2 linked regions of the Saccharobesus litoralis genome follow. The protein of the gene in region 1 interacts with the protein of each later gene in a pairwise test. Links are inferred from orthologs where the notes say so. Each region holds a gene or a part of one and is shown in the gene's direction. Other genes may lie near its edges.

Region 1 (16,947 bases):
GGTTTCTAAAGCCGGCGTAAAAACGATGTCATTTTGTTTTAGCTGAGATTCGCCTTGGCTGTAGTAATAAGACCCTTCAATTTCGTCAAAAATGATAAATTCGTGAACTTCATGGAAGTGCATAAAACAAGAATAGGCGTCGTCTGTCTTATATTTAACATGGTGTATTTCAAACTGATACCCATGTTCTATAACAAATGGTTCACAATAAACCTGACTCGCTTGCATAAAACACTCCAATAATTATTGATAAATACAAGATATTGACATAAATCAAATGACTAACGTCATATTAAGTTATTTAAGCGCAAATTCATGATATATGCGAGTTAATTTTTATCAGATTTTTGCCCTTTTTCATGCTCAAATGGGCTTATCTAGGATTTCAATTGTTGAGAATTTGTTATGAGAACAGCAAAAGCCCTAATTTCTGATGGTCAAGGTCATTACCAAGTTGAAACGGTTCAGGTTGGTGATCCACAAGCGGGTGAAGTATTAGTTAAGATTGAAGCTTCCGGTATTTGTCATACTGATTGGGATTCGATCCAAAACTGGAATAAAAAATTTATTGTTGGGCACGAAGGGGCTGGCATTGTTGCAGCCGTTGGTGAAGGGGTCACAAAAGTCGCAGTGGGTGACAAGGTTATTCTTAATTGGGCAGTGCCTTGTGGCGAATGTTTTCAGTGTAGAGAAGGTAACTTGCACATTTGTGAGAAAAACTCACCTGTATGCGGCTGTGGTTTAGACGGTCACGCGCATATTGAAACATCCAAATGCGATGACGAGCCAATTGAGCGTTCTTTCCATTTGGGTACTATGTGTGAGTATTCAGTGGTTAAACAAGCCGCTGTGGTTAAAGTGGAGCAAGATATTCCCTTTACCTCCGCTTGTATTGTTGGCTGCGGCGTAATGACAGGATGGGGTTCAGTGGTTAATGCTACCGACATTACTGCGGGTTCGAACGTTTGCGTTATTGGTTGTGGTGGTGTTGGCTTAAATGCCATCCAAGGCGCAGCAATGTCAGGCGCGGGTAAAATTATCGCTATTGATATTAGCCAAGAACGCATTGAACAAGCCAAAGAATTTGGCGCAACCCATGGCGTTATTGCCGATCGGGATGACATTGATTTTATTAAAGTGCGTGAAGACGTTAAAAAATTAACCGATGGTCGTGGAGCTGACTACGCATTTGAGTGTACAGCCATTCCAGCTTTAGGTTCGGCGCCACTAGCGTTAATTCGTAGTGCAGGTACCGCAGTACAGGTAAGTGGTATTGAGCAACGTATTGACTTTGACTGTGAGCTATTTGAGTGGGATAAAAAATATATTAACCCATTGTATGGTATGTGTAATCCTGATCGTGATTTCCCTCGTTTGATGGAATTATATGACAGCGGTAAATTAAAATTGGACGAGCTAGTCACGAAAAAGTATCAGCTAGAAGATATGGAACAAGCATTTGATGACATGCTTAATGGTCGTATTGCCAAAGGCGTGGTTGTTTTTTCGTAACATTCAGTGTTTGCATAAAACCCTACTTGGTCATCATCTACGGATAAATCTAGTTTAGATTTATCCGTATCATCATAATTGAAATTAAGGGCATATCGATGGCTATTAATCGATTAGAAATTTCCAACCCAGAATACACACCTGATAACACTCAAGTGGTTACCATTCACTCAAGCAACCTTAATCGCCGGCATGATATCTCGCTATATAATGTCAATGCGCCGGGGCAAGATGTCCCCGTGGTGATTTTAATGCACGGCGTTTATGGCAACCACTGGGTTTGGATGCATTTGGGTGGGTTACACAAAGTATATGACGATATGCAACAGCAGGGCTTAACTGACTTTGTAGTCGTTATGCCGTCTGATGGCGGACTCATGGATGGTTCAGGTTACTTACCTTTAATTGAACAAGGCAACTATGACGGTTGGATAGTTGAAGATGTATTGGCAGCCGTCAAGCAAACGGTTGATTGCGTTACTGAAAATAGCAATGTATATATTTCTGGTTTATCTATGGGTGGCTATGGTGCATTGAGGTTAGGCGCTAAATATCCAGAAATATTTAAAGGTATATCAGCCCATTCATCAGTTACCAGTTTGGATGACTTACAGCAATTTATTGACAACCCCATTAGTGATTACCAATGCCAATCTAGCAATGAAGCGAATATTCGTTATTGGCTTGAAAAACATAAAGCCATCTTGCCACCAATCCGTTTTGATTGTGGTAAAGATGATAGCCTGTTCGAGAGTAATTTATCACTTGAAAAATTTATGTTAGAGCAGGGAATAGAACACAGTTTTGAAGCGTTTAGTGGTGGCCATGAATGGCCATACTGGAATGAACATGTCAGAAAAACTCTGACGTTTTTCGCGCAGATTGAAAAAAGCAGTTAGTATTGAACGATTAAACGCTTGATAAATATAAAATAAAGCGAGCAGAGTTGCTCGCTTTTTGTGTTTGCCGATATCAATTTTTATCGATAGCGCTCAACAAACATCTTAGTCGCACCACATACGGCAACCGGCATGATTAAAAAGTTTATTATTGGGACCATGGTACAGATCATCACACCAGCGCCGAATGATAAATTTTGCGCTTTATTCTGCCATAGTGAATCCTTCATTGTATCAAACTCGATTTTGTGATTATCGAACGGGTAGTCACAATATTGGATCGCCATAGACCAAGCCGAAAATAAAAGCCATAAAACCTGACCAATTACGGGCACAAACCAAAACAGTAATAAGAAACCAATCGATTTAGGAATGAAATAAATGAGTTTTTGCCATTCGCGCTTTAATGTGCGCGACACTTCGGCGGAAATACTGGTTTCATCATTTAAGCTTTGACCGGTTAATAATGCCTCTGTCTTTTCCGCTAATATTCCGTTAAAGGGAGCTGCGATAAAATTAGCAACGGTAGTGAAAACAAACATAAACAGGACAAATGTCGCGATAATAATAAGAGGCGATACCAGAACGGATAACCAAGACAGCCATTCAGGTAATAAATTGTATACCCAGTTTGTTATGGCATCCAATTGCAAGCTCATCCACCAAAGGGCAGCAGAAAACAGTATGAGATTCAGTAGAAGAGGGATAAAAACAAAACGCTTTAATCCTTTTTGTTGAATTAGGCCAAAGCCATCTAAAAGATAATTCATGTAAATTTGATTCCATTTTGAAGCTTTGGCAACACTAATCAAAAGTGGGGTATGTGACAAGATCCTATCCGCTAAATACCAATATATTTACGGTAAACTCAGGATTATTTATTTTGGTTTAGCGAAAAAGCTTAATAAAAACCCGATTAGTTAAAAGTCGATTGTGACAAGCTTAAGCTTCTGTTATGTTTGGCGTTTATGTTGAATTTTCTCTATAAAGTCGTTAACTAACCTGATGCGCTTAAAACAAATTAAATTGGCCGGTTTTAAATCGTTTGTCGATCCGACAACAGTGCCTTTCCCAGCGCAAATGACAGCAATCGTTGGCCCTAATGGCTGTGGAAAATCTAACATTATCGACGCTGTACGTTGGGTGTTGGGTGAAAGCTCAGCTAAAAACTTACGCGGCGATGCGATGACAGATGTCATTTTTAACGGTTCTAGTTCACGAAAACCTGTTTCGCAAGCCAGTATTGAATTGGTTTTTGATAATAGTGAAGGACGCCTACAAGGCGAATATGCGGCTTACAATGAAATCTCAATTAAACGTTTAGTGACACGAGAAGCCGTTTCTAATTATTTCCTCAATGGTAATAAATGTCGAAAAAAAGACATTACTGAGCTTTTTCTTGGTACCGGTTTAGGGCCTCGTTCGTACGCGATTATTGAACAAGGCATGATCTCTCGTTTAATTGAATCCAAACCGCAAGAACTCAGAATATTTATTGAAGAAGCAGCAGGGATCTCTAAATACAAAGAACGTCGGCGCGAAACAGAAAACAGGATCCGCCATTCGCGTGATAATTTGGCGCGGTTAGACGATGTGCGAATCGAGCTACAACAACAGTTAGAAAAGTTGCAACGTCAAGCAGCCGCAGCTCGTCGCTTTAAAGAATTAAAAGCAAAAGAACGCAAATATAAATCTGAGCATTGCGTTTTGCGCTGGATCCGCTTAAACAGCCAAACTGAAACCCTAGATTCAGATATTAAATCAAGACAAATTGAACTTGAGAAAATTTTAACGGAACAGTCTGGTGGTGCAACCCATTTAGATACGTTAAAAACCAAGCAATCAGAATACAAGCACAGCCTAGAGTTAGTTAATCAACAATTGTTTGCGATAGCTCAGCAAATTACTAAAGCTGAACAGCAGCAATTGCATTTGCGCGAAAAGAAAAATTCATTAGTTCGTGACAGCCAAAATCAACAAGGTGAAAAACAGAGCCTAACTAGCCAGTTAACAGAAGCTGAAGAACGATTAGCTGAGCTTGAAGAAACCTTGTCTCTACTCGAACCTGAACATGAAGAATTGCAAGAGCAAGTTGAAGAAGCCGCAATTTATCTGGAAGAGCAAGAACAAGATTACGAAACTGCGTTACAAGGCTGGCAAACTCAATCTGAAAAATACTATCAAATCGACAACGAATTAAAATCGGCACGCGCTCGGATTGTATCTATTGATCAATTGATGGCAAAGTCACAACAACGTATTAGTCGCTTACAAACTGACTTAAATGACGTTGATAACAAATCCATCGACATTGATACTGCTGAATTAGAAGAAGCACTAAGCGAGCAAAAATTAGAACAAGAATTTCTTGCAGAGCAAATAGTCGAAAGCGAAGTTAATATTGAACAACTCAATGAACAATTAAAAACGCATTCACAATCTGTACAAATCGCGCAAACTGCTTTGCAGAAATGCCACGGCCAAATTGCGTCGTTAGAAACCTTAATTGAACGCAGTCACAATCAAGACGATGCTTCACTTGAAAAATGCTTAGATGATCTAGGTATTCATATTCAAGGTGGGTTATTTGATTTAATAAGTGTAGAACCTGGGTGGGAGCTTGCGGTAGAAACCGTGCTGAATCAATACAGTTCAGCTTTAATCACTCATACACAAGTAAATAATAACGAGGTTAGCCAGTTACAAAACGCGAGTGCGGCCAACTATTTAATTTCATTAAGTTCATCTGAAAAGTCTGAACAGAAACCACAAATTATAGCTAATACATTGGCGACTAAAGTTCAGGCTCCTGATTTTGTTATTCGATTGCTCAATAATGTGCTGATTGATACCGAGCTTGCTTGCCATTCGCTTGGTGCGTTTACCAGTGTCATATCACAAACGGGATATTGGTACGGCAATGATTGGTGCTATATACCAGGTAATCATCAAGATAGCGTTTTGGCCCTGAAAAATGATTTGCTAGATAAGCAAGCGCTATTGAATCAACTGACAGACCAAGTTCAACTGGCAACACAACAAAAGGAAGATGTTGAAATCAAATTGGAGCAAGCATCCAACGATTACAAAAGTTTGGTTCAACAATCAAATCAAACTGGACAACTTATTAATAAGCTTTCATTAGAACTACAACAAGTCAAAAGCCAGCAAGCTGATGGCAAGCAGCGTAAAGCTCGATTAATGGAAGAGTTAGACGAGCAAAAATTAGCACTTGAAGAAGAACTAATGGAAAAAGAAGAGTTGCAAATGAACTTGGAAACTATCCAAGAGCAGCTTATCGACCTAGAATCAAACCAACAAAACGCCAATCAACAAAAAACGCAATTGAGTCAATCGGTTAGTTTGGCTAGGCAAACCTTAGATCAACAAAAAAATACATTACACCAAGCTGTCTTAAAAATACAAAGTACTCAAGGTCAAATAGCTACAGCGACTCAAGCCATTACTAGTGCAAAGCAACGTGTGCAAACCATAGATGAGCGTGGTGTTGAAATGCAAATGGAGCTTGACGATATTGATCTTCCATTAGAAGAAGCGGCTATCCAACTGCAAGAAAGCTTGGAACAAAAAGCAGAAATAGATGTTCAGCGGGTCGAAGTAGCCAACGCGCTAAGCCAAGTTGATGATGAAATTAACGAGTTAGAAAAAGGCCAACATGGTGTATTTGCTCGAGCTCAAAAATTACGTGATGAAATATCAGCGCTACAAGTTGAACGAGAAGGGTATCATGTACGGGCTAATTCTGTTTTAGAGGCATTAAATGATACCGGCCAACATTTAAAGGATGTATTACAAAGCCTACCTGAAGAAGCAGATGAGCAAATTTGGTCGCAAGAACTTGAAAAAACTACTCAAGCGATAAACCGTCTTGGCGCGATTAATCTCGCGGCCATTGAAGAATATGAACATCAAAGTGAACGAAAACAATATTTGGATGCCCAACATGACGATTTGGTTTCTGCGTTAGAAACGCTTGAAGAGGCGATACGTAAAATTGATCGTGAAACGCGCACTAAATTTAAACAAACATTTGATGTGGTAAATGACGACTTACAACGGTTATTCCCTAAAGTGTTTGGTGGTGGCGCTGCATGGTTAGAACTTACAGGTGAAGATTTACTCGACACCGGTGTTACAATTATGGCTAGGCCACCGGGTAAAAGAAATAGTACAATCCATCTACTTTCCGGTGGAGAAAAAGCGTTGACCGCATTATCATTGGTGTTTGCCATATTTAGACTTAATCCAGCCCCATTTTGTATGTTGGATGAAGTCGATGCACCGTTAGATGATGCTAACGTAGGGCGTTTTTGCCGATTAGTTAATGAAATGTCGGCCAGCGTACAATTTATATTTATTTCCCATAATAAGATCGCTATGGAAATGGCGACCAATTTAGTCGGTGTTACTATGCAAGAGCCTGGTTGCTCGCGTATGGTTGCCGTTGATGTAGATAAAGCAATAGAGCTCGCAGAAGCCTCATAGAGAGAATAGTAAACAATGGATGATCTTCGCATTGTATTAATGGTTTTAGGTGTGTTAGCCGTTGTCGCGCTAATTGTTCATGGTATGTGGACAGTCCGTAAAAATAATCAAGATGAAATTGCTGATGCGCCTCGATCAGCTAAATTAAACATGTCGTCTTCAGAAACGATAGAAGATAACTCGTCAGCGGCTGAGGATGTCAAAGTAAAACCCGCCAATGAAACAATAGTTAAAGAAAAAGTCGTAAAAGAGAAATCGAGCCTTTTTTCTCGTAAAGCCAAAATAGAACCAGAACCAACTAAACAACGAGTTGAACCTAATTTTGATGAGGGACAACTTGAGATGGAGTTGCCAGCCGAGACCCGTTCAATCGATGATGCAGCCTTAAGCTCGGTAGATATTGAACCTGAACCTCAAACGGTTGAAGACAGCACTAAAGTGACTAATGCTACTAACGCCAGTGCAGAACCTGAAGCCACTTCTGAACCTGATCAAGTATTAATACTAAATGTTGTCGTACCTGAAGGGCAGGTTATCTCGGGGGCTGCGTTACTACCATTTTTACTGACCTTAGGCTTTAAATTTGGTGAAATGGCGATTTTTCACCGTCATGAAGAAAGTTCGGGAGATGGTGACGTGTTATTTAGTTTGGCGAATATGTTTAACCCTGGCACCTTCGACATAGACAACATGGAGACATTTTCGTCGCAAGGTATCTCTTTGTTTATGACCTTGCCAGTAAAAGGCGAAGCCACTCAAGTGTTTAATATGATGCATAATGCGGCTAAAAAATTAGCGGCCGAGTTTAACGGTCAAGTTTTAGATGGTCAGCGTAGTGTATTAACTCGGCAAACGGTTCAGCATTATGTTGAACGTATTCGTGAATATGAACGCAGACAGCTGTTAAAGGCTTAATATTTTAAAGTTCTATTGAGCTAAAAATTCAACAATAAAAAGCCCGAGTGAACAATTCACTCGGGCTTTTTTATGCAATTTTTTAATCGACTAGCAGACTAGTTTTCTTGATCTTGACTGGCAAATAATTCGGCTAAATATTCAATAAAGCGAGTGAGTTCAGCCGACATTAAGATGAAATCAGCATCGAGTTTGGCTAAATGGTCATCCTCTGTAATGTCGTCATTTTGGCCTTTCAATTCGTCAGAAAATTTAATGCGTTTTATGGCTAAATCATCCTGAATAATGCACGACAGTGTTTCATCCCAGTCGATCGCCAGCTTCGTAACAAATTTACCTGTATCTAAGTGGTTTTGAATATCATCAGAATCTAGGGCAATATTTTTGGCTTTAATTGTCCCTTCATCTTCGGCAAAGTCTTTAAATTCGACTTCAGCACCTAATTCAATATTGGCTGGTGTTTTACCTCTGACCCATTCATTTAACTCCGCCATCACGGGTGATTCAATATCTAACGGAACAACGGGTAGAGTACCTAATGTTTTGCGCAAGTAAGCAAGTATTTCTTCTGCTTTACTAGAACTCGCACTATCAACAATAATAAAGCCAGACTTTTTAGCGATAAAAGCTTGAGTGAAAGAAGATTTGACAAAAGCTTGTGGTAGTAAACTATGTATTAATTCTTCTTTAATATTTTGTTTTTCTTTACCTTTTACTTTTCTGCCTTCAGCTTGCTCAATCGTTTTACATTTTTCTTCTAATAATTCTTTAACAACCGAAGCAGGCAGTACTTTTTCTTGCTTTTTAAGATTAATTAACAAGAAATCACCGGCTTGGTGTACTAAATTTTGAGCATTTGGTGCTAATGAAGGTGCCCAACCATACGATTGAATTTCTGTATTGCCACAGGGCTTAAATGTAAAGTTACCGAGTTGTTCTTCCAGTTCATTTTGGTTTAATTCAAAAGGCTTGGTAAATTGGTAGAAAAGGGCGTTTTTAAACCACATGTGTCATTCTCTTTTTAATGTAGTGCTCAAATCTGGCGCTGGAATTGAATATTAAATGCGATAGGCATCGCAACTGATGTCGATTAATCTTTGGTTTTCTATCGTTAAATGGCCTTGGGCTTTATCTTCACCATTGCCACTAAATTCAAAAATATATTGGCTTTGCCATACCGCAAATTGTTGTTTAAAGAAACATAATTTAGTGGTGCTGCGAGCGCAAGAGATAAATTGTAAGTTATTTTTTTCGCAATAATTCTGGGCAATCAGCAGTGCTTGTTCGGCTTGCTTGCGCAGTTGCCAAAACTGCATACACACAGCCAAAATTAACGCGAGTATTAATATATCTAAAACTTGCATACTAAACTCGCTGTTGGCTGCTAACCATATTACGTAATGCTTTTCGCGTTTCGGGTAACATCAGCTCTTCTGCTAGCAATTGGAAAATTGGCTTGCGCAAAGAAGGGATTGCCACTAAATCCGCAAATAAAGCATTAAATACGCTGGGCGAGGTATTTACTGCGATATGCTCTAAAAATGCGACTAGACAGATATCTTGTTGCAAAGCAGACCAATTTCTAGCGACTAAAACCGTTAACACATCAGTCGATTTACCACTTTCTGTTGCTAATAAGTCAATCAATAATTCTCTGAAGTTTTGAGAATTGGCGTGACTGGCTAATATACGCAGGCTATTGGTTAATGATTGGTCAAGTGTAAATTGTTGTTGCCTAACGGAACGTATTAGGCGGTTTGCTAAAGCGCGAGAGATAACCGCATGTTCTAGTAAACTTGCTAATTCCGTTTGCAAAGCTAACGGTAAATCAAAATAAACGTTATCAAAGCTATTTTGATTATTAGGCAGGGTTAAATCAGTTACGAAGTCGGCCATACCTTGGGTTGACAACTGTTGCCATGACGATGCTTGTTGAGTTCCAGCTTGGTAGTTTTCAAAATATGCGGCACATTTTAAGTATTCGGGTGACGCTGGTTGCCCTAAGTCTTGCTTAACTTTGGCGTTTAAAATGGCCAGTTTCTTCTCTTCTGGTGGTTTTATATATGGGTTGTCGGGGATTTTTTGTTGAGCACTATCTTCTGCTGCAAACGTTGAACCCAATGCTTCAGTAATAATACTGACAAAATGGTTTCTAGCCCCCGAGTTAATCAAGCTTTCTTCATCTATCGGTAGATTTAAAAACCAAATATAAGGGTTATGTTTACTTTGTTTAGGCCAATACACAAGGGCAAACTTGGCCATTTGTTGAATTGGCGTAGGGTAGGGCTTCAGGCCATCCTCAAATGCAATAAAGTCGTTATTCGAAATTTTAGTTACAAGGCGTCCGGTATCGTAAACAGCGTAATCACAGCCCGCGACATCTAATAATTGATAGAGAGTTTGTATATTTTGTTGCACAGCATTAAGGGAAGGATTAATTCTGTGCGCATTATACTCTTCTCAACACAAGATGCTACCGCACAACGGAAGCCACTTTTCGCCAAAGCTTAAATTTAATGTATGGTTCAACAAGCTGCATTTTTTAAATATAGTCAAAGCGATCGGGTTTTAGGGGAAGCTGTCAAGCTTCGAGACCCCATGAGCATATGCTCTACTATGTGATTGGGGCGAGAAGCGCAGACAATGAACCATAAAATCTGAGCGAGAAGACTATAACCAGTGAAAATTGAGATTATCTTTTTCAAACGTATAATCAACCACTTTCAAGTTTTCCGGTTTAACCATCTGCCATGCCAAACCCACTTCAAGTTAAAATAATATTAAATGAGTTAGAACAAGCCATGCTAAATTGCGGTTTGTGGTCAATTACTAAACCTTCAAAAGAGGCATTGGCTAGCACTCAACCTTTTTGTTTAGACACCTTAGCGTTTGAACAGTGGTTGCAATTTGTTTTAATTAGTCGGTTTCATGCCATGATAGATTCGGGCGCGCCACTGCCGCCGAATATGAAGTTAATGCCAATTGCCGAAGAAGCGTTTAAAGAATACAAACAAGACTTAAGCAAAGTCATGCAGGTTATTCAAACCTTAGATAACTATTTCAACGAGTCGTAGTTATGCGCGAGCTTGACGTTTTATACCAAGATGATTACCTCATTGCTGTTAATAAACCATCGGGGTTGCTAGTGCATAGATCATTAATTGATAAGCATGAAACTGAATTTGCCTTGCAAACGGTGCGGGATCAGATCGGTCAATATGTTTATCCCGTGCATAGACTTGATAGGCCAACCAGTGGTGTTTTAATAATGGCATTATCGTCAGATATTGCGCGTAAAATATGCTTATCGATTGAGCAGCGATTAGTTAAAAAACAGTATCTTGCATTATGCCGAGGGTATATACCTGAAAAAGGTGAGATAGACTATCCATTAGTTGAACAATTGGATAAATTAGCAGATAAGGATGCATCCAAAACACCGGAAGCAAAATCGGCATTCACTGCCTATGAGAGAGTGGCAAGTAGTGAAATACCGGTCGAAATTAATCGCTACCCCAGTTCGCGTTTTAGCTTAGTTCGCTTATATCCTAGAGAAGGGCGTAAACATCAAATTCGTCGACATCTTGCCCATTTACGCCATCCAATTATTTATGATGTCAATTATGGAGACAATAAGTACAACCGCTATTTTAAAAATCAAAATAGTGAGGCAAGGTTAGCATTACACGCCGAGCGTATGATCATTCCGCACCCAGTCACAAACGCAAATCTCGATATTCGTTGTAAATTAGACATCAGCTACCAACAAATGTTAAAAACAGCGCACATTAATTTTAGTGAGGAAGTTACCCTATGAATAAAGTCGCGATTTTAGTGGGTTCCGTATACGGAGCGGCAGAGGAGCTAGGCGAATATATCGCAGGCGAATTAGCCGATAATACGATCACCCAAGTGTTTACAGATGCTGCATTAGCAGATGTATTAAGCTATGCACCAACGGTTTGGGTTGTTGTCACATCGACAACCGGCTTGGGTGATATACCAGACAATTTACTTGGACTGTTTGAGGAAATGAAAACTGAATTTCCTGATTTAAGCCACGCCAAATACGCCGTTGTTGCGATGGGCGATTCAACCTATGTTGACAGTTATTGTGGCGCAGGTAAGAAATTTGATGAGCTGCTAAAACAATTAACGGCTAAACCACTGCAAGATAGATTAGAGATAGACGCCTGTGAAACGATGGACCCGGTTGACTACGCTCAAGGTTGGGTAAAAGATTTAGCTGTTAATATTGATTAAATTAAAGCTTACGGTCTTTAAAGTGGTTAAACAGAAAGCCAAGACTGTTTATCAGCCTTGGCTTTTACTTAATTAGCCTTAGTTAAAAATTAGCCTTCATTAAAATGAGAAAGATGCTCTATATCACGGTTTAGTAACTCGTCATTGCCAATATTAAGTTCAATCATTCGGCGTAATACTGTCGCACTGTCTATATCAATATGATGGCAGCGCAAACCTAGTTGGTTATCTTCTTGATGGGTAATATTAACCGACATTAAGATAACATGCTCTGCATCGCCTAGACTAAACTCCATATGATATATGTGGTGAGGATCAAACTCTTGTGGTGTTGTTGTTTTAACCAACGCTCCTTTTAAAGATAAATCAAGCAATTCAACATTCCATGTTTTGTCGGCTAAATGTAATTTAGCCTTGGCTGAAAATACAATTCGCGTGAACCTGCGTCTATCATCCATTATTTTTACCTTAAAGTTAAAGCACTACCTTTTTTAAAAGATAGTGCAAATTCACCACATTGGCGACTGTCAGACATTAGCCAATTTTTTTGTACTTAATGCGATGCGGATTAAGTACAGCATCTTCACCTAATGTTTGTTTAAGCCATGCTTCGTAATCAGTATAGTTACCTTCATAGAAATTCACTTTACCTTCATCACGGTAATCAAGAATATGAGTAGCAATACGGTCTAAAAACCAGCGGTCATGCGAGATAACCATGGCACAACCAGGAAAATCTAACAACGCATTTTCAAGCGCGCGTAACGTTTCCACATCAAGATCGTTGGTTGGCTCATCCAGCAATAGGAAGTTACCACCGACCTTAAGTAGCTTAGCTAAATGCACGCGATTTCGCTCACCACCTGATAGTTCACCAATAATTTTTTGTTGATCCGTACCTTTAAAATTAAAGCGACTACAATAAGCGCGGGCGTTTATTTCATAGTTATTGATTTGGATTAAATCAGAACCTTCTGATATTTCTTGATAAACAGAGATGGTGTCATCCATGTGATCACGGAACTGATCAACGCTGGCAACTTTAACCGTGTCACCAAACTCAATTGAACCGCTATCTGGTTGCTCTATACCGCTAAGCATTCTAAATAGTGTCGATTTACCTGTACCGTTTGGCCCTATGATGCCGACAATTGCACCCTTAGGAACAGTAAAACTTAAATCATCAATTAATACCCGACCATCGTAAGATTTAGTTAAATTGTTAACCTCTAATACCTTGTCGCCTAATCGCTCTCCTGGCGGTATATATAACTCATTGGTTTCATTACGCTTTTGAGTTTCAGGATTATTTAGTTCTTCAAAGCGTGCCATACGGGCTTTGCTTTTTGCTTGACGACCTTTAGGGTTTTGTCTAACCCATTCTAATTCTTGCGCAATTGATTTTTGACGAGCTTTTTCAGCTTTCTGTTCTTGTTGTAAACGCGCATCTTTTTGCTCTAACCAAGAAGAATAGTTACCTTCCCAAGGAATACCGTGGCCACGGTCTAATTCTAATATCCAACCTGCAACGTTATCCAAGAAATAACGGTCGTGGGTAATAGCCACTACTGTGCCTGGGTACTCATGTAAAAAGCGTTCTAGCCAAGCAACAGATTCAGCATCCAAATGGTTGGTTGGTTCGTCTAGTAGCAACATATCTGGCTTGTCTAATAACAGTCGGCATAAGGCGACGCGGCGTCTTTCACCCCCAGAAAGTTTAGTTACGTCAGCATCCCAAGGGGGAAGGCGTAATGCATCGGCGGCTCTGTCTAAAACATTATCTATATTGTGGCCATCTTGTGATTCGATGATGGCTTCTAACTTACCTTGCTCTTTAGCGAGCGCGTCAAAATCAGCATCGGGTTCAGCATATTCAGCATAGACTTGGTCAAGACGGGCAATAGCGTTTTTAACTTCTGCTACGGCTTCTTCTACATTACCGCGAACATCTTTTTCAGGATCAAGTTGCGGTTCTTGCGGAAGGTAACCAATTTTGATGCCCGGCATAGGTCGAGCTTCGCCTTCAATTTCTTTATCTATACCTGCCATAATGCGTAACAGGGTAGATTTACCGGCGCCATTTAAACCAAGAACCCCAATTTTTGCGCCTGGGAAAAAACTAAGAGAAATGTCTTTTAAAATTTCACGTTTTGGCGGCACTATTTTGCCAACGCGAGACATACTATAAACAAACTGAGCCATGTTAAAAATTTCCTACGGATTGAAACTAATATTGGATATTCTATTGAGAATTAACCAATCGTTAAAGCTTTGTTATTGTTCACAGTGCAATTTTTCGGTTTTGAATGTATATTCTATGCATAACTAAGTGATCGTCATGGCCAATTTCATGAATCAAATACAGATTGCTTAATGGTGAAACAATAAATATTGACGGAAACTATGCTTGCTCGTAATCCAGCGAGATATTTTAATTCTCTATCGTCTAAACTAACCAGCCTAATCATAGCCTGCTGCCTTTTATCGGGTTTAGTGGGTGCCATCATATTCTCTAATGTAGAACGTGATTTTAGTCACGAGCGCATGGAAGACAAACTAAATAAAGTCGCTTTAACTGCCAGCAGTTACTTGAAACAAAACTTTGAGGCCATGGAAAAATTGGCAATAGTGGCTAATTCGCAATTAACGCAAAATATTCAGTTAGATTACACAACGCCTTTTTTACCAGCAGTAAATATAACCGAACACTCTGATGGTAGCTTTAGAAGTGATGATGGTGGCAGTGCTGCATTTTTGGCAAATCACAATGCATTAACCACTTCGAATGAACATTTATTTGCATCGTCTCTTGTTGGCTTTAAAGAAATAGCTGATGTAATGCGAACAAAGTTTTTAAACTTTTATTTTATCAGCAACCAAGACTTTATTCGCATTACCCCTGGTCAGTGGGCTCTTGAAATTGAAAGTGACCACAAATTTGCCAATGATTTATTTTATTCTGTCGCTACCCCCAAAAATAACCCAGATAAAAAGCCTATTTGGACGCCTATCTATTACGATGATATTTGGCAAAGCTGGATGACAAGTTTAATCCTACCCGTATATGTCGATAAACAATTTGTTGGCGTGACAGGTAGTGATGTGGTTATTTCAAGTTTACCAAGTGTATTAGGGCAATGGTTTGATGAACAAGGTAGTCAGTTTGCCTTTATTTTTGATGGTAATGGTAACATTATTTCACACCCAGATTATGATGCAGCATTAGCTCAACTTGCTGCTAAAATGAATAATCCATTAGAAAGTAAATCACTGATTTCCGAAGAACTGTCGAATGCCATTTCAAGTCAAATCAATCGAGGAACGCAAGCTAGTTTAGCGTATTATCAAAGTGGAAAAGAGCAAGGTTTTTGGATAGCTATTAAGCCCATTGCGGATCGAGATTGGTATGTGGCAGTCGCTGAATCAACCAAAGTAACCGACAAATATGTTAAGGAATTCCAAGCTGTTATTATTCTAGGTGTCATTGTATTTGGTATCGCACTTTCTTTTGTACTGTATATGGCGCTACGCCACACATTTTTAATTCGATTGCAAAAACTCGCTAAAAACGTTTCTCGTCATAAATCTGGTGAGTTTGATATAGGCAATGAGAAACAACGTAAAGATGAAGTGGCAACAGTAGCGCGAGCATTGCGCAACATGACTGCGGAAAATCAAAAACTCATTTTGGGTCTGGAAGAAGAAATCACTCAAAAAAGTGAAGCTCAATATAATGCTCGCTTATTAACTAGTGCCGTTGAACACAGTGAAACGGCAATTGCGATTATTGATGAAACATTTTCAATTGTTTATACCAACCCTAAATTTAATCGTTTAGTGTATTGTGACGGGTCTCCCATAGGCCAACAAATTCAACAAATTTTTGATGAACAGATGGTATGGGTATTAGATACCGCTTATGAGCAATTAATAGCTGGTGAATCATGGAAAGGTGATTTACTACTTAAAAGTAAAGATGAAAATGCGACTTGGGTTTCACAAACTTTTTCGCCGATGGATGACGATATCCAAGGAAAAACCTATTATGTGTCTGCTTCGCACGATATTTCGTTTATCAAGCGTAGTCAGCAGCAAATGGAAAAATTGGCTTATCATGACCCGTTAACCGGCTTATACAATCGCGCTTACTTTAAAAACCAACTGAGTAAAGCATTAGAAATGACGCGCCGCGGCCATTATGCTTTTGCGTTGTTTTATTTTGATCTTGACCAATTCAAAAGAATTAACGATACATTAGGCCATGATGCGGGTGACGAATTACTAATCAGTATTTCTAATCGATTAACCAATCGACTTCGTAATGAAGATACAATTGCTAGGTTAGGTGGTGACGAATTCGCCGTGATCGTAAGCGGTGTTGGTACTCCCGAAAAAGCCGCGGCCGTAGCCAATAATTTACAAAATGAAATTAAACAACCGGTTAAATTACCCGGTGCTGAAGTGATTGTTTCCGCAAGTATTGGTATCACTCTAGTTCCACAAGATACCGATGACATGGAGTCTTTGTTACGTAATGCTGATCTTGCTATGTATAAAGCGAAAGATCTTGGACGAAGTACATTTCATTTCTTTGATCCTGTTTTGGGTAGTGCAGCGCAAAAATCTATCGTCATTGAAAGCCAATTACGTGAAGCCATTAAGCACAAACAATTTGAACTGCATTTTCAGCCACAAATTGATTTAGCATCCAAAACTATCTTTGGTTTTGAAGCGCTAGTTCGGTGGAACAAGCCAGAAGAAGGGCAAATTCCTCCTAATGTGTTTATCCCTATTGCCGAACAATCAGGCCTTATTGTTGAAATTGGTGAATGGGTACTAGATGAAGCTTGTC
Region 2 (5,831 bases), 1.4 Mb from region 1 along the record:
GAACGTTTGAATGGCAAGGTTTTTATTAAGCCGGCGAAAGAAGGTTCGAGTATTGGCATGAGTATGGCCGATACGGCTGTAGGGTTAAAAAGCGCATTAGAAAAAGCCGCAGATTACGATTGTGACATTTTAGTTGAGCAATTTATTAATGGTCCTGAATACACAGTTGCCATATTAGCGCAAGAGTCGCTGCCGAGTATTAGCATGCAAACGCCGCATGAATTTTATGATTATGAAGCTAAATATTTAGCAAACTCTACCCAGTACTTTTGTCCGAGTGGCTTAAATGAAGCGGATGAAGCACATATTCAGGCGTTGGCGAAACAGGCGTTTGCTGCGGTTTCTGCGGAAGGCTGGGGGCGAGTCGATGTCATGCGAGATCAAGACGGACAGTTTTATTTATTAGAAGCCAATACGGTTCCAGGGATGACAGAAAAAAGCTTGGTTCCTATGGCGGCGAAAGCTAAAGGTATCGACTTCGCTGAGCTTGTTTGTCGAATATTAGATTCGGCGAAGTAACGCAGGCTTTGCGTAATGGGCGTAGAAAAAACACAAGCGACTCAAAAGCCCAAAATGCCTGAGTTGCGGCAACAAATTGAGCAAGCCGGTTGGCCGTTTTGGGCTGGTTTAGTGTTTTTCTTTTGGGTACTGATTGGCTCACTGTGGTTAATTGAATATGTCAGTGAATGGCTGGTTGATGAAAATCGCTTACCGGTTAAGCAAATCGTCGTTCAAGGGCAGCAAGACTATTTGACTAAGCAAGATGTGTTGCAAGCGTTAGAGTTGCAAATGAGTCAAAGTTTTTTTGCATTAAATGTCGATAAAGCGCAGCAGCAATTAGAAGCGCTGGATTGGATATACAGCGTATCGGTACGCAAAGAGTGGCCGAATAGATTGAAAATTTACATTACAGAGCAAAATCCACAAGTACATTGGAACGGGGATTTTTTGTTAAATGAATATGGTGATGTATTTCAAGCAGATACGGATAGGTTACAACGAGAGTTAGCTTGGTTATTTGGCCCAGAAGGGGACGAAAATCAAGTATTAGAAACCTATCAAAAGTTAAGTGAGTTAATGGCTTTGTATCACGTAACCATTAACGAAATGTCGCTGTCTGAACGGCATGCTCTGCAAATAACGCTAAAAGACGGGGTTAAGCTTAATTTAGGACGAGAAGATTGGCTTAATAGAAGTCAGCGATTTTTGCAACATTACCCGCAGTTGAAGCGGGCGCATAATTTAGATTATGTCGACTTGCGTTATGACACTGGGTTTGCGGTTGGATTAAAACAGAATAATGAAGATCAGAGTTGATTATGTCTAAGGTGACGGACAGAAATTTAATAGTGGGATTGGACATAGGCACAGCGAAAGTCGTCGCTGTCGTTGGTGAAGTTTTACCAGACGGTGCGGTGAGTGTCGTGGGTGTCGGTAGTCATGCATCGCGAGGTATGGATAAAGGTGGTGTGAATGACATTAACCTAGTTATTCAATCGATTCAGCGAGCTGTTGAAGAAGCTGAACTGATGTCAGGCTGCCAAATATCGTCGGTTTATATCGCGATATCGGGTCGACATATCCAGTGCCAAAATGAAAATGGCATGGTGCCGATCAGTGAGCATGAAGTGACACAAGATGATGTGGATAACGTGATCCATACCGCCAAGTCAGTGCATTTGCCAGCTGAACGTCGGGTACTACATGTTTTGCCTCAAGATTACAGTGTTGATATTCAAGAAGGGATTAAAAGCCCAATTGGTATGTCGGGCGTGCGCTTAGAAGCTAAAGTGCATTTAGTGACCTGTGCTGACGACATGTCAAAAAATATTGTTAAGTGTGCTGAACGTTGCGGGTTACGCGTTGATGATTTGGTGTTCTCGGCAATTGCGTCCAGTGATTCAGTGCTAACAGATGACGAGAAAGAGCTTGGGGTTGCTGTTGTTGATGTTGGAGCCGGCACTATTGATTTAGTTATCTATGTGGATGGTGCTATACGACATAACGCGGTTATTGCCGTTGCGGGTAATCAAGTCACTAAAGATATTGCGCAAATTTTCCGTACGCCGATGAGTCATGCGGAGCAATTAAAGGTGCAATACGCTTGCGCAATGCGCCACATGGTTAGCATAGAAGAAAGTATTGAAGTGCCTAGCGTAGGTGGGCGACCAGCGCGTTCTATGTCGCGCCACACTTTGGCAGAAGTTGTCGAACCTAGATACCAAGAGTTATTTGAGTTGGTTCGCGAAGAGATCAGTAAAAGCGGCTTAGAAGATAAAATAGCAGCAGGGATCGTTTTGACCGGTGGCACGGCCAAAATGGAAGGTGCTGTCGAGTTTGCCGAAGACTTATTTCAAATGCCGGTTCGTTTAGGTAGCCCAGTTAATCTTAAAGGGTTAACTGAGTATGTAGATGATCCGAGTTATGCAACGGCTATCGGTTTGTTGCATTACGGTAAAGATCAAATAAATAACCAGTATGCCAACCGAGTTGAAGATAGCTCGGCTGGCTTGTGGCAACGCATTCATAGCTGGTTTAAAGGTGAGTTTTAGTCGCGGTTGTTGCCTTGGGGTGACAAGCGTGGAAGCTAAATTTGGAAATTTCGTTTTGGGAATAAACATAAAAAAGTAAGTAAGTGGAGAGAGTCATGTTTGATTTAATGAGTGAGCAAGCTGATGAAGCTGTCATCAAAGTTATTGGTGTCGGTGGAGGTGGCGGTAACGCCATTGAGCATATGGTTGAACACACCATTGAAGGTGTCGAGTTTTTAACCGCAAATACGGACGCGCAAGCCTTAAGAAATTCACAGTTAGCGCCTGAAAACAAGATTGTTTTAGGTCGTGATGTGACTAAAGGTTTAGGTGCAGGTGCTAACCCTGAAATCGGTCGTCAAAGTGCAGAAGAGGATCGTGACGCGATCCGCGATGTGATCAATGGCGCAGACATGATTTTTATTGCCGCAGGTATGGGCGGTGGTACGGGTACGGGTGCAGCACCTGTCGTTGCCGAAGTCGCGCGAGAAATGGGTATTTTGACGGTTGCTGTTGTAACTAAACCATTCCCATTTGAAGGTCGTAAGCGTATGGCTTATGCCGATCAAGGTATTGATGCGTTAGCGGCAAGTGTTGATTCGTTAATCACAATCCCTAATGACAAGTTATTGAAAGTGTTAGGTAAAGGCACTTCTTTGTTGGATGCATTTAAGGCAGCCAATGACGTGTTATTTGGTGCGGTGCAAGGTATTGCCGAGCTCATTACTCGCCCAGGTTTAATTAACGTTGACTTTGCCGACGTACGTACAGTGATGTCGGAAATGGGTACCGCAATGATGGGTACAGGTGTCGCTAAAGGTGAAGACCGTGCAGAAGAAGCGGCTGAAATGGCAATCTCATCTCCTTTATTAGAAGACGTTGATTTAGCCGGCGCGCGAGGCATCCTAGTTAATATCACTGCGGGCATGGATATTAGCATTGAAGAATTTGAAACGGTTGGTAATGCAGTAAAAGCCTTTGCATCTGAAAATGCTACGGTTGTCGTTGGTGCTGTTATCGATCCTGAAATGAGTGAAGAATTACGCGTTACTGTGGTTGCGACAGGTATTGGCGATCGTAAGCCTGATATTTCTTTGGTATCACCAAGTAAACCTGCAATTGAACCTGTTTCTGTCCCTAGAGTGGCTAATGTGGGTTCGGCTGCTGTTGATATGAATGCGAATTTGGAATCTCGCGTGGCGGATCCTGTTGCTGCATCAACACCAGCGTCTCAACCAGGACAACAGCAAAGTTTAGATTATTTGGACGTACCTGCGTTTTTACGTAAACAAGCAGATTAATCTGCAAGGCTGATTGCCTAACAATCACAATCTACTTACTACTTTCCCGTGTATGGCTTAGCCATACGCGGGTTTCTCCGTTGGAGAACTTTAGTGGTGAATTTAAAGGTAAATGGTTATTTATCTTGAATTCTGTGACGCTTAACCACTTTTTATAGTTTGAGAAGTGTTCCAGCATTACTGTGTTAATGGTGAATGTGGTAAACTAAGTTATACACAATATTACCATCGAGCCTTGGGCTCTATTAATCTGGATAAATAAGATTAAATATTGATGAATTATCAAAGAACTTTAAAAAACAGCGTTAAAACGACCGGTGTTGGCTTGCATAAAGGTGAGAAGGTAACTATGACCTTACTGCCAGCTCCAGCTAATACAGGTATTGTTTTTCGTCGCGTTGATATCGAACCTGTAGTCGACTTTCCGGTTAGTCCTTTCGCGGTGACAGACACTCGCATGTGTACCTGTATGACTAACGAGCAAGGTATAGCGATTTCAACAGTTGAGCATCTAATGTCAGCTTTGGCTGGTTTAGGTGTTGATAATGTCATTATTGAATTAGATGCCAATGAAGTACCTATCGTTGATGGCAGTGCTAGCCCATTTATCTTTTTAATAGAAGAAGCTGGGATCCAAGAGCTAAGTACTCCAAAACGTTATATTAAAATTAATAAACCCATTCGAGTTGAACTGGATGATAAGTGGGCTGAAATTGTTCCTTACCAAGGTTTTAAACTTGATTTTGGTATTGATTTTAATCACCCTGCGATTGCGGCAACTAAACAGCATTGTGTATTTGAATTATCAAGTGATGAGTATATTCGCGAAGTCAGCCGTGCCAGAACATTTGGATTCATGAAAGACTTTGAATACCTACGTTCGTTGAATTTGGCATTAGGTGGTAGCTTTGACAATGCGGTAGTTTTGGATGAATTCCAAGTGCTAAACGCCAATGGCTTGCGTTATGACAACGAGTTTTTGATGCACAAGATCCTAGATGCTATCGGCGATATGTTCATGACTGGCCACTTTATATTGGGTGAGATGCGCTCGCATAAATCGGGGCATGAATTAAATAATGTATTGCTACGTGCGATTGTAGAAAACCAAGATGCTTGGCAATGGATTGAATATACCGAAGAATCACAAGCGCCTCTGCAATTTTTACCTGCACAAGCTGTTTAATCAGCTTATTTATATAGCTTAGCCGAGTGACAAACTCGGCTTCGGCAAGCCTACCTATATTACCTTTTATTTTACTTTAGTGTTTTCGTGACGCCTTTACCAACCCTTGTAGCGCTTGTTTTAGATTGTCAGGTAATTGCTCTGCGGTTTTGAGCAGAGTTTGTGCCGAATTGTCAGATAGAGAGTGGTGCTTTTGATGCGCTGATTCGGCAGAGCTACTTTTACTGTGATTGCTTATTGGTGAGCTAGTTGTTACAACTATGCTGTCTGATATGCTGACCAGATCCGGTATAGACTGTCTTAAATGGCTGAGTAAATCTAAGCGTATCGCGTTAAAACGCATCTTTAATCCGGCACTCGTTAACCCTAAGTGTAATATCCCATTTTGATATTTTTGTACGATTACTTTATCCTGCCATTCTTTGGGCAGGCAAAGCGCTAGCTCGCGTTCAATCTGGCTGTTATAATCAGCTTTTTTTTGTGCGGCTGAAAATTGACTATTTGGCCAGGTTTCATTTAATACCTGCTCTATTGATTTCGGTCGACGTTTCATCTTTTTTACGTGTTGAGAATATAGTTAGTAATGGCGTTTTCGATTTATTATAAAAAACACAATATCGAACTCGAATGGCGATTAGATCGACGCCATTGGATTGCTTTACTATCGGTTATTTTTACAACGGCTCTATTAGTATTATACCTTGTTTCTTGGTTATTGGGTTCAGCCGATAAAGATAGATTACAAGATATTCGTGAAGCGCGTGGTTTGTTAGTAGAGCAAAAGCGCCAAGTCACGCAATTAAAAGAAAAAAC

The links.
Region 2: the proteins of zipA (region 1) and ftsZ interact in binary tests that used the Escherichia coli proteins (3 or more experiments, as listed by UniProt). The link is inferred for Saccharobesus litoralis from one-to-one orthologs.

Annotation. Positions count from the first base shown.
Region 1 is NZ_CP026604.1:4,083,891-4,100,837, reverse strand. The notes cover bases 6,023-8,882. They hold zipA (cell division protein ZipA), read left to right. Parts: upstream 6,023-6,932; coding sequence 6,933-7,832; downstream 7,833-8,882. Other genes in these bases: rdgC (recombination-associated protein RdgC), read right to left, coding at 7,931-8,839; smc (chromosome segregation protein SMC), read left to right, coding at 6,023-6,917. Also shown: C2869_RS14940 (AraC family transcriptional regulator), read right to left, coding at 1-228; C2869_RS14935 (Zn-dependent alcohol dehydrogenase), read left to right, coding at 406-1,512; C2869_RS14930 (alpha/beta hydrolase), read left to right, coding at 1,611-2,411; sulfate transporter CysZ, read right to left, coding at 2,492-3,181; more of smc, read left to right, coding at 3,417-6,022; C2869_RS14905 (DUF3301 domain-containing protein), read right to left, coding at 8,891-9,196; C2869_RS14900 (DUF3549 family protein), read right to left, coding at 9,198-10,250; C2869_RS14895 (YqcC family protein), read left to right, coding at 10,583-10,906; tRNA pseudouridine(65) synthase TruC, read left to right, coding at 10,909-11,649; C2869_RS14885 (flavodoxin domain-containing protein), read left to right, coding at 11,646-12,095; C2869_RS14880 (PilZ domain-containing protein), read right to left, coding at 12,185-12,553; energy-dependent translational throttle protein EttA, read right to left, coding at 12,630-14,297; C2869_RS14870 (EAL domain-containing protein), read left to right, coding at 14,499-16,947. UniProt on the Escherichia coli protein: Essential cell division protein that stabilizes the FtsZ protofilaments by cross-linking them and that serves as a cytoplasmic membrane anchor for the Z ring.
Region 2 is NZ_CP026604.1:5,498,266-5,504,096, reverse strand. What follows is about bases 1,783-4,739. They hold ftsZ (cell division protein FtsZ), read left to right. Parts: upstream 1,783-2,647; coding sequence 2,648-3,832; downstream 3,833-4,739. Other genes in these bases: lpxC (UDP-3-O-acyl-N-acetylglucosamine deacetylase), read left to right, coding at 4,107-4,739; ftsA (cell division protein FtsA), read left to right, coding at 1,783-2,552. Also shown: C2869_RS21095 (D-alanine--D-alanine ligase), read left to right, coding at 1-519; C2869_RS21090 (cell division protein FtsQ/DivIB), read left to right, coding at 535-1,317; more of ftsA, read left to right, coding at 1,320-1,782; more of lpxC, read left to right, coding at 4,740-5,018; C2869_RS21070 (DUF721 domain-containing protein), read right to left, coding at 5,095-5,571; C2869_RS21065 (M23 family metallopeptidase), read left to right, coding at 5,602-5,831. UniProt on the Escherichia coli protein: Essential cell division protein that forms a contractile ring structure (Z ring) at the future cell division site. The regulation of the ring assembly controls the timing and the location of cell division.